3 regions of the Streptomyces sp. NPDC048523 genome follow, and region 3 is predicted to be linked to each of the others. Evidence: predicted binding sites of a transcription regulator. Region 3 holds the regulator's gene; each other region holds the start of a gene.

Region 1 (3,275 bases), on a different contig from region 3:
GTGGACGGTCCGCTTCCGGGCGGCGGTGTCGGCCCGGGCGCTCCGCCCTGACCTGCGAGGATCCGGCGCCATGGGAACAGTAGGACAAAACGATAAAAGTGGTGCGTTGGGGGTGTCGATCCGCGGCGGACTCGTCCTCCTGGCCGTGGCCGCCCTGGTCTCCGGCTGCGCCCGCCCGGCCGGGACGGACGCACGGCCGCAGCGGCCCCTCAAGGCACCTCCGGCCCCCGCGGCCGCCCCCGCCGCCGACCTCCAGGCCGACAAGACCGTCATCCGGGCCGCCAGGCTCCGCGCCGAGCAGAGACGGATCGCCACCGCCAGGCGCTGGGGGCTGAAGCAGGTCCCGCTGACGGCGCCGCCCGCGCCCGTGACCAAGCCCCGCATCACCACCCGCGAGGGCTTCGAGGTCGAGGGCCACGAGGAGAAGGGGCTGCCCCCGGTCTTCACCACCATCCCCACCGAAGAGAAGATCGTCTTCCTCACCATCGACGACGGCGCCGAGAAGGACCCCGCGTTCCTGCGGATGATGAGCGAGCTGGAGATCCCCTACACCGCCTTCCTCAGCGACTACCTGGTCAAGGACGACTACGGCTACTTCGCGAAGATGCGGGACGCGGGGGTCGTGCTGAACAACCACACCCTCCACCACCCCTACCTGCCCGCGCTGTCGTACGCCCGCCAGAAGCGCGAGATCTGCGGCATGCAGGACGTCGTCGAGAAGCACTACGGCACGCGGCCCGCGCTCTTCCGCCCGCCGTACGGCAACTACAACGAGGACACCCTGCGCGCGGCCGGGTCCTGCGGCATCAGGTACGCGCCGATCTGGAACGAGGAGGTCTTCGTCGACCACTGGGAGTACCGCGAGGAGGACCAGCGGATCCACCCCGGCGACATCGTGCTCAGCCACTTCCGGGGCCGGGAGGACTGGAAGGGCACGATGACCGACATGGTCCGCCGCTTCCTGGACAAGGTCACGGCCGAGGGGTACGCCGTCGCACGCCTCGAGGACTACCTGTGAGACCGCGGACCCTGGTCGCCGCCGCACTGGCGGCCGTACTCCTCGCCGGCTGCGCCCAGTCCGTCGACCCCATCGAACGGCTGGGCAAGAAGGCGGCCCAGCGGGTGGGGTCGTACGGGCCGGCAAGGGCGGACGGGCGGCCGTACCGCCACTGGGGTCTCGCGGCCCCGCTGCCGTCGCCCCCGCGGGTGCCGGCGCGCGCGGTGGCGGGCCCGGGCCGGGTGCCACCGGTGGTGAAGCGGGTGCCGACGTCCGACAAGGTCGTCTTCCTCACCTACGACGACGGCGCGGAGAAGGACCCGCGCTTCGTCGACCTGGTCCGTGAACTGCGGCTGCCCGTCAGCATGTTCCTCACGGACAGCGTCGTCGGCCCCGGCTACGGCCACTTCGCGCGCCTCAGGTCGGTCGGCGCGAGCATCCAGAACCACACCCTGGACCACCCGGCCCTGCGCGGGCTGCCGTACACCGGCCAGCGCGCCGAGATCTGCGGCCAGCAGGAGAAGGTGCGCTCCCGCTTCGGGATCCGGCCACGACTGTTCCGGCCGCCCTACGGCACGTACGACCGCACGACCCTGCGCGCGGCGGCCGACTGCGGGCTCTCGGCGGTGGTGCTGTGGAGCGTGTCGGCGGAGGGCGGCGTGCCGGAGCGGCCGCTGCGGGCGGGCGACATCGTCTCGGTTCCGTCGGGAGCGGCGACGGGCCCGACCCTGAGACTGCTGCGGGAGATCCAGCGCCGAGGGCTGACAGTGGGTCGGCTGGAGGACTACCTGTAGGCATTTCAGCCCGTCTGGGGGTGCCCCCTCTGGGGGAGTTTGAGGACGAGGCCCTTGGGCCGTAGCGGGGGCCTGGGGGCGGCAGCCCCCAGAGCGGCAACCCCCATTCACCCGCACCCGAATTCCGCTCAGCCGCGCCGCGAATTGGCACTCCGCTTGACCGAGTGCTAATCACGGTCATAGTCTCGGGTCTGGCACTCCCCCCTGGAGAGTGCCAACACAGCGACGGGCAGGTCCGGCACCCGCGACGACGGATCCACCTGGTCGCCACCTCAGACAGTCAACCCCGTGATCTCCGAAGGGGGAGGTCGGATCGTGACGACCACCAGCTCCAAGGTTGCCATCAAGCCGCTCGAGGACCGCATTGTGGTCCAGCCGCTCGACGCCGAGCAGACCACCGCCTCTGGCCTGGTCATCCCGGACACCGCCAAGGAGAAGCCCCAGGAGGGCGTCGTCCTGGCCGTGGGCCCGGGCCGCTTCGAGAACGGCGAGCGCCTGCCGCTCGACGTCAAGACCGGCGACATCGTGCTGTACAGCAAGTACGGCGGCACCGAGGTGAAGTACAGCGGCGAGGAGTACCTCGTCCTCTCGGCCCGCGACGTGCTCGCGATCATCGAGAAGTAATTCACCGAAGCATTTCTTTGAGCTGCGCCCCTGGCCCCCCGACCACTGACAAGCCGGGCGCCCGGGGCGCAGTCTCTTTTCCCCTAGATTTCCGAGAGGGCTCACGCTCCCATGGCGAAGATCCTGAAGTTCGACGAGGACGCCCGTCGCGCCCTCGAGCGCGGCGTCAACAAGCTTGCCGACACGGTCAAGGTGACGATCGGCCCCAAGGGCCGCAACGTCGTCATCGACAAGAAGTTCGGCGCTCCCACCATCACCAACGACGGTGTCACGATCGCCCGTGAGGTCGAGATCGAGGACCCGTACGAGAACCTCGGTGCCCAGCTGGTGAAGGAGGTGGCGACCAAGACCAACGACATCGCGGGTGACGGCACCACCACCGCCACCGTGCTCGCCCAGGCGCTGGTCCGCGAGGGCCTGAAGAACGTCGCCGCGGGTGCCTCCCCGGCCGCCCTGAAGAAGGGCATCGATGCCGCGGTGAAGGCCGTGTCCGAGGAGCTCCTCGCGACCGCCCGCCCGATCGACGAGAAGTCCGACATCGCCGCCGTCGCCGGTCTGTCCGCCCAGGACAGCCAGGTCGGCGAGCTCATCGCCGAGGCGATGGACAAGGTCGGCAAGGACGGTGTCATCACCGTCGAGGAGTCCAACACCTTCGGTCTGGAGCTGGACTTCACCGAGGGCATGGCCTTCGACAAGGGCTACCTGTCGCCGTACATGGTCTCCGACCAGGAGCGTATGGAGGCCGTCCTCGACGACCCGTACATCCTGATCAACCAGGGCAAGATCTCCTCGATCCAGGACCTGCTTCCGCTTCTCGAGAAGGTCATCCAGGCGGGCGCCTCCAAGCCGCTGCTGATCAT
Region 2 (3,275 bases), on a different contig from region 3:
GTGGGTTCTTTGCGTCTTATGCTCCTTTTGTGGGGCCCGACTTGCCCCGAATTCGGGCGAATTCTCACTACATTCCGGACCCCTTCCGTCCAGAATTCTCGTCCGATTGACCTGTTGCAGACGGCAGTTGGACAGATACATTCAGCCGCGGTCGACGCGTTCCGGCGCACGCCCCCAACCATGTGGGGGGTGAGGTCTGACCCGGATCCATGAAGTGTGGATCCGTGCAAGGGCCAGTAATAGGGGAGTTAGGCATGGCTCAGGGCACCGTCAAGTGGTTCAACGCGGAGAAGGGGTACGGCTTCATCGCGGTCGACGGTGGTGCGGATGTATTCGTCCACTACAGCGCGATTCAGATGGACGGCTACCGCACCCTTGAAGAGGGCCAGCGGGTCGAGTTCGAGATCTCGCAAGGTCAGAAGGGGCCGCAGGCGGACATGGTTCGTCTCGCGACTGGCTGAAGCACGCGCCGGGTAACAACAGCGTCGTTCTTCGTTCTTCTTCGGAGGGCTCGTACCCCATGGGGAGTCATGGGTACGGGCCCTTCGGCATGTGCGTGCGGGGTGCGTTCACGGGTGCGGGCTCGGTGGGGGCGGGCGTTTTGCGCAGTTCCCCGCGCCCCTGGATGCCTGCGGCGGCCTGTGCGGCTCCGGTGGGGGCTTGTGTAGCGCGTGCGGTGTGTTGTGGGTCGGGGCCGGGGTGGGGGGTGTCCGTCCTCGGTCCGGCGGCTCGGTCCCTTGAGTGGTGCCCTGTGACGGACGCCGGCCGCTGCGGGCGGACACCCCCCACCCCGTCCCCTGCCCGCCGTACGCGGCTTGAGGCCCGCCCGGCCTCTCCCCACCCCGCGAGTCCCACCCCGACCGCAGTCGCGGCGAGGCACGACACCCCGAACCCGGCCCTGTTGGCGCCCCCGGACCACCCGCCCGGGCGGCCCACTCACCCCCGCCCCGGGGGCCCGATACGCGAGAGGCGCTTGCACTCGACCATGCCGAGTGCTAATCATTGGCGTTAGCACTCTGAAGGTGAGAGTGACAAAGATGGACCGGGTCGGTGAGGCCCGCAGGCCTTGTGGGGCAAGGATCCACAGGCCGGCGAGCCGTCCGTCGCGGGCGCGGGCGCGGTCCGAAGGAATCACCCCCAGTCCTGGAGGGACCACTTCACATGGCCAAGATCATCGCGTTCGACGAGGAGGCGCGGCGCGGCCTCGAGCGCGGCATGAACCAGCTCGCGGACGCCGTCAAGGTGACGCTCGGCCCCAAGGGCCGCAACGTCGTCCTCGAGAAGAAGTGGGGCGCCCCCACGATCACCAACGATGGTGTCTCCATCGCCAAGGAGATCGAGCTCGAGGACCCGTACGAGAAGATCGGCGCCGAGCTGGTCAAGGAAGTCGCCAAGAAGACGGACGACGTCGCCGGTGACGGTACGACCACCGCGACCGTGCTCGCCCAGGCCCTGGTCAAGGAAGGCCTGCGCAACGTAGCCGCCGGCGCCAACCCCATGGCCCTCAAGCGCGGTATCGAGAAGGCCGTCGAGGCCGTCTCCGCCGCCCTGCTCGAGCAGGCCAAGGATGTCGAGACCAAGGAGCAGATCGCCTCCACGGCCTCCATCTCCGCCGCCGACACCCAGATCGGCGAGCTCATCGCCGAGGCGATGGACAAGGTCGGCAAGGAAGGCGTCATCACCGTCGAGGAGTCCCAGACCTTCGGTCTGGAGCTGGAGCTCACCGAGGGTATGCGCTTCGACAAGGGCTACATCTCGGCGTACTTCGCCACCGACATGGAGCGGATGGAGGCGTCGCTCGACGACCCCTACATCCTGATCGCCAACTCCAAGATCGGCTCCGTCAAGGACCTGCTCCCGCTCCTGGAGAAGGTCATGCAGTCGGGCAAGCCGCTGCTGATCATCGCCGAGGACGTCGAGGGCGAGGCCCTGTCGACCCTGGTCGTCAACAAGATCCGCGGCACCTTCAAGTCCGTCGCCGTCAAGGCCCCGGGCTTCGGTGACCGCCGCAAGGCGATGCTGAACGACATCGCCATCCTCACCGGCGGCGAGGTCATCTCCGAGGAGGTCGGCCTCAAGCTGGAGAACACCACCATCGACCTCCTGGGCCGCGCCCGCAAGGTCGTCATCACCAAGGACGAGACCACCATCGTCGACGGTGCCGGCTCCTCCGAGCAGGTTCAGGGCCGGGTCAACCAGATCCGCGCCGAGATCGAGAACAGCGACTCGGACTACGACCGCGAGAAGCTCCAGGAGCGCCTGGCGAAGCTCGCCGGTGGCGTCGCCGTCATCAAGGCCGGTGCCGCGACCGAGGTCGAGCTCAAGGAGCGCAAGCACCGCATCGAGGACGCCGTTCGCAACGCGAAGGCGGCCGTCGAGGAGGGCATCGTCGCCGGTGGTGGCGTGGCCCTCATCCAGGCCTCCTCGGTCTTCGAGAAGCTGGACCTGGAGGGTGACGAGCTGACCGGCGCCAACGCCGTGAAGCTGGCCCTGGAGGCCCCGCTCAAGCAGATCGCCGTCAACGGTGGTCTCGAGGGTGGCGTCATCGTCGAGAAGGTGCGCAACCTGCCCGTCGGCCACGGCCTGAACGCCGCGACCGGTGAGTACGTCGACATGATCGCCGAAGGCATCATCGACCCGGCGAAGGTCACGCGCTCTGCCCTGCAGAACGCCGCCTCCATCGCCGCGCTGTTCCTCACCACCGAGGCCGTCATCGCCGACAAGCCGGAGAAGGCGGGCGCTGCCCCGGCCGGCGGCGGCATGCCGGGCGGTGACATGGACTTCTGATCGACCCCCGGCCGCCAGGCCTGACGGTTGATCAACGTCCTTGCCGGGGGCGGCACTTCCTGGAAACAGGGGGTGGCCGCCCCCGGGCTTTTCTTGCGCTATGCTTGATCACGAGCCGCCCGACGTGAACTCCCGTCGGTCGACTACGCGTTGGTGGTCCAAGGAAAGACGCCCCGCTTCCTGCGGGGAGATGCAGGTGCAAGGCCTGCCCGGCGCTCCACAAGAAGCCCGCCCCACACTCGTGGGGCGGGCTTCTTCCGTGCGTGGCCCGAGTCACAGCGCGACAGGAAATCCTGGGGCGGACGAGGCGGTTGACTCCTGGGTACTGTCCATGCGCATGCACATACCGAGGAGTACCCCCACGTGACCGTCCCCGCCACGCCTCCGGCCGCCTCCCGGGCCGCCGAGATCCTCTCCCGTCCGGTCCACCTCAACGGTTTGACCGTCCCGAACCGCATCGCGATGGCGCCCATGACCCGGATGTTCTC
Region 3 (3,275 bases):
GGGACGAGGACGGCGAGGTCGTGGGCCGTGTGACCGGGGCCGACGTTCGCCAGCAGGACCTGGCGGCCGTCGCCGAGGTCGAGCGTCCACTCGCCCGAGACGTGATGCCGGGGCGAGACGAGGGCGTCCACCGCCTCGTCGGCCACCGCCGGGTCCAGTCCGTTGCGCACCGCGTCCGCCCGCAGTTCCGCGCGGCCGCGCCGCCCCGCCAGCACCGTCTCCACGCCCACCGCGCCGAACACCTCCGCCCCCGCGAACGCCGCCGCACCGAAGACATGGTCGAAGTGGGGGTGGGTGAGCGCGAGATGGGTCACACGGTGGCCGGCCAGTTCCTCGGCCTGCGCGCGCAGCCGGGCACCCTCCGCGAGGCCCGAGCCCGCGTCCACCAACAGGGCCGTGCCCGCGCCGATCACCAGGCCCGCCGTACAGTCCCAGCCCGGCAGCCGGCACCGTCCCACCCCGGCCGCGACCCGCTCCCACCCGAGCTCTTCCCAAGTCACCGTCATACCGCGACGCTAGCCGTACGACCGGTCCTGCCAGGACCAGCCTTGCCCGAGGAGTACCCCACCGCCGTACACTGGCCCGGGGACGCTGGCACTCGGGGAGACAGAGTGCCAGGCAAGGCGCCAAGGGAACGACTTCTGGAGGTGTGCGCGATGCTGAGTGAACGCAGGCTTCAGGTGTTGCGCGCCATCGTCCAGGACTATGTCGGCACCGAGGAGCCGGTCGGGTCGAAGGCCCTGACCGAGCGGCACAACCTCGGAGTCTCCCCGGCGACCGTCCGCAACGACATGGCGGTCCTGGAGGACGAGGGGTTCATCGCCCAGCCGCACACCAGTGCCGGGCGGATCCCGACCGACAAGGGCTACCGGCTGTTCGTCGACAAACTGGCGGGCGTCAAGCCGATGACCGCGCCCGAGCGGCGCGCGATCCAGAACTTCCTCGACGGCGCCGTGGACCTCGACGACGTCGTGGCCCGCACCGTGCGGCTGCTCGCGCAGCTCACGCGGCAGGTGGCCGTCGTGCAGTACCCGTCCCTCACCCGCTCGACCGTGCGGCACGTGGAACTGCTCTCGCTCGCCCCGGCGCGCGTGATGCTCGTGCTGATCACGGACACCGGCCGGGTCGAGCAGCGCATGGTCGACTGCCCGGCCCCCTTCGGCGAGGCCTCGCTCGCCGATCTGCGGGCGCGGCTCAACAGCCGGATCGCCGGGCGGCGGTTCGCCGATGTGCCGCAACTGGTCGAGGACCTGCCCGAAGGCTTCGACGTCGAGGACCGGGGTACGGTCTCGACAGTGCTCTCCACTCTCCTGGAGACGCTCGTCGAGGAGAACGAGGAGCGGCTGATGATCGGCGGCACCGCCAATCTCACCCGCTTCGGACATGACTTTCCCCTCACCATCCGGCCAGTCCTCGAGGCGCTGGAGGAGCAGGTCGTGCTCCTCAAGCTCCTTGGCGAGGCCGGGGATTCGGGCATGACCGTACGCATCGGTCACGAGAACGCCTACGAGGGACTCAACTCAACTTCAGTGGTGTCGGTCGGCTACGGTTCGGGCAACGAGGCAGTCGCCAAGCTCGGCGTGGTCGGACCGACCCGCATGGATTACCCGGGAACGATGGGAGCGGTACGCGCAGTGGCACGGTACGTCGGACAGATCCTGGCGGAGTCGTAAGTGGCCACGGACTACTACGCCGTTCTCGGCGTGCGCCGCGACGCGTCGCAGGAAGAGATCAAGAAGGCCTTCCGTCGGCTCGCTCGCGAGCTGCACCCGGATGTCAACCCTGATCCGAAGACCCAGGAGCGGTTCAAGGAGATCAACGCCGCTTACGAGGTGCTCTCGGACCCGCAGAAGAAGCAGGTCTACGACCTCGGCGGTGACCCGCTCTCGCAGGCCGGCGGCGGTGGCGCGGGCGGCTTCGGGGCCGGTGGGTTCGGGAACTTCTCGGACATCATGGACGCGTTCTTCGGTACGGCGTCGCAGCGGGGTCCGCGTTCGCGCACCCGGCGCGGCCAGGACGCGATGATCCGGCTGGAGATCGAGCTCGACGAGGCGGCCTTCGGCACGACGAAGGACATCCAGGTCGACACGGCGATCGTCTGCACCACCTGCAGTGGTGAGGGCGCGGCGCCGGGGACCTCGGCCCAGACGTGTGACATGTGCCGCGGCCGCGGTGAGGTGTCGCAGGTGACGCGGTCCTTCCTGGGCCAGGTCATGACGTCCCGACCGTGCCCGCAGTGCCAGGGCTTCGGCACCGTGGTCCCGACCCCGTGCCCCGAGTGCGCCGGCGACGGCCGGGTCCGCTCGCGTCGCACACTCACCGTGAAGATCCCGGCCGGTGTGGACAACGGCACCCGGATCCAGCTCGCGGGCGAGGGCGAGGTCGGCCCCGGTGGCGGTCCCGCCGGTGACCTGTACGTCGAGATCCATGAACTCCCGCACTCGCAGTTCCAGCGGCGTGGCGACGACCTGCACTGCACGGTCACGCTCCCGATGACGGCGGCGTCACTCGGCACGAAGGTGCCGCTGGAGACCCTCGACGGCCTGGAGGAGGTCGACATCCGGCCCGGTACCCAGTCCGGCCAGTCGATCCCCCTGCACAGCCGGGGCGTCACCCACCTGCGCGGCGGCGGCCGGGGCGACCTCATCGTCCACGTCGAGGTCCAGACCCCGACCAAGCTGGACCCCGAGCAGGAGCGCCTCCTGCGCGAGCTGGCCATACTCCGCGGCGAGGAACGGCCCACGGGGCAGTTCCAGCCGGGGCAGCAGGGGCTGTTCTCGCGGTTGAAGGACGCGTTCAACGGCCGTACGTGAGCTGTCCAAGGGCCGATTCGGACTTGTTCGGAGGACGTGACAACATGCCGTCATGTCCTCCGCACTGACCGATCTCTTCCCTCATCCGATCGTGCAGGCCCCCATGGCGGGCGGCGTCTCCGTGCCGCGCCTCGCCGCCGCCGTGTCCGATGCGGGCGGGCTCGGATTCCTCGCCGCCGGGTACAAGACGGCCGACGGGTTGTACCAGGAGATCAAGCAGCTGCGCGGGCTGACCGGACGCCCCTTCGGCGTCAACCTCTTCATGCCGCAGCCCGAGTACGCCGACCCGGCGGCCGTCGAGGTCTACGCCCACCAGCTGGCCGGCGAGGCCACCTGGTACGACACCGAGCTCGGCGACCGCGACAGCGGCCGTGACGACGGGTACGACGCCAAGCTCGCCGTACTGCTCGACAACCCCGTGCCGGTGGCCTCCTTCCACTTCGGCATCCCGAGCAGCGAGGC

What was found. The regulator HrcA, encoded in region 3, represses chaperone genes, less so after heat shock. The targets are predictions, from matches to a motif close to TTNGCACTCNGNNNNNCNGAGTGCNAA.
Region 1: the regulator HrcA is predicted to act here: its motif matches at 1,936-1,962, upstream of groES (co-chaperone GroES).
Region 2: the regulator HrcA is predicted to act here: its motif matches at 973-999, upstream of groL (chaperonin GroEL).

Annotation. Positions count from the first base shown of each region.
Region 1 is NZ_JBICWQ010000003.1:314,975-318,249, forward strand. It holds gene ACGFWE_RS17305 (polysaccharide deacetylase family protein) at 71-1,018, shown strand; gene ACGFWE_RS17310 (polysaccharide deacetylase family protein) at 1,015-1,791, shown strand; gene groES (co-chaperone GroES) at 2,107-2,415, shown strand; gene groL (chaperonin GroEL) at 2,527-3,275, shown strand, end outside.
Region 2 is NZ_JBICWQ010000006.1:453,935-457,209, reverse strand. It holds gene ACGFWE_RS31400 (cold-shock protein) at 255-461, shown strand; gene groL (chaperonin GroEL) at 1,162-2,787, shown strand; gene ACGFWE_RS31390 (NADH:flavin oxidoreductase) at 3,151-3,275, shown strand, end outside.
Region 3 is NZ_JBICWQ010000002.1:833,709-836,983, reverse strand. It holds gene ACGFWE_RS12755 (MBL fold metallo-hydrolase) at 1-506, opposite strand, end outside; gene hrcA (heat-inducible transcriptional repressor HrcA) at 657-1,673, shown strand; gene dnaJ (molecular chaperone DnaJ) at 1,674-2,813, shown strand; gene ACGFWE_RS12740 (nitronate monooxygenase) at 2,866-3,275, shown strand, end outside.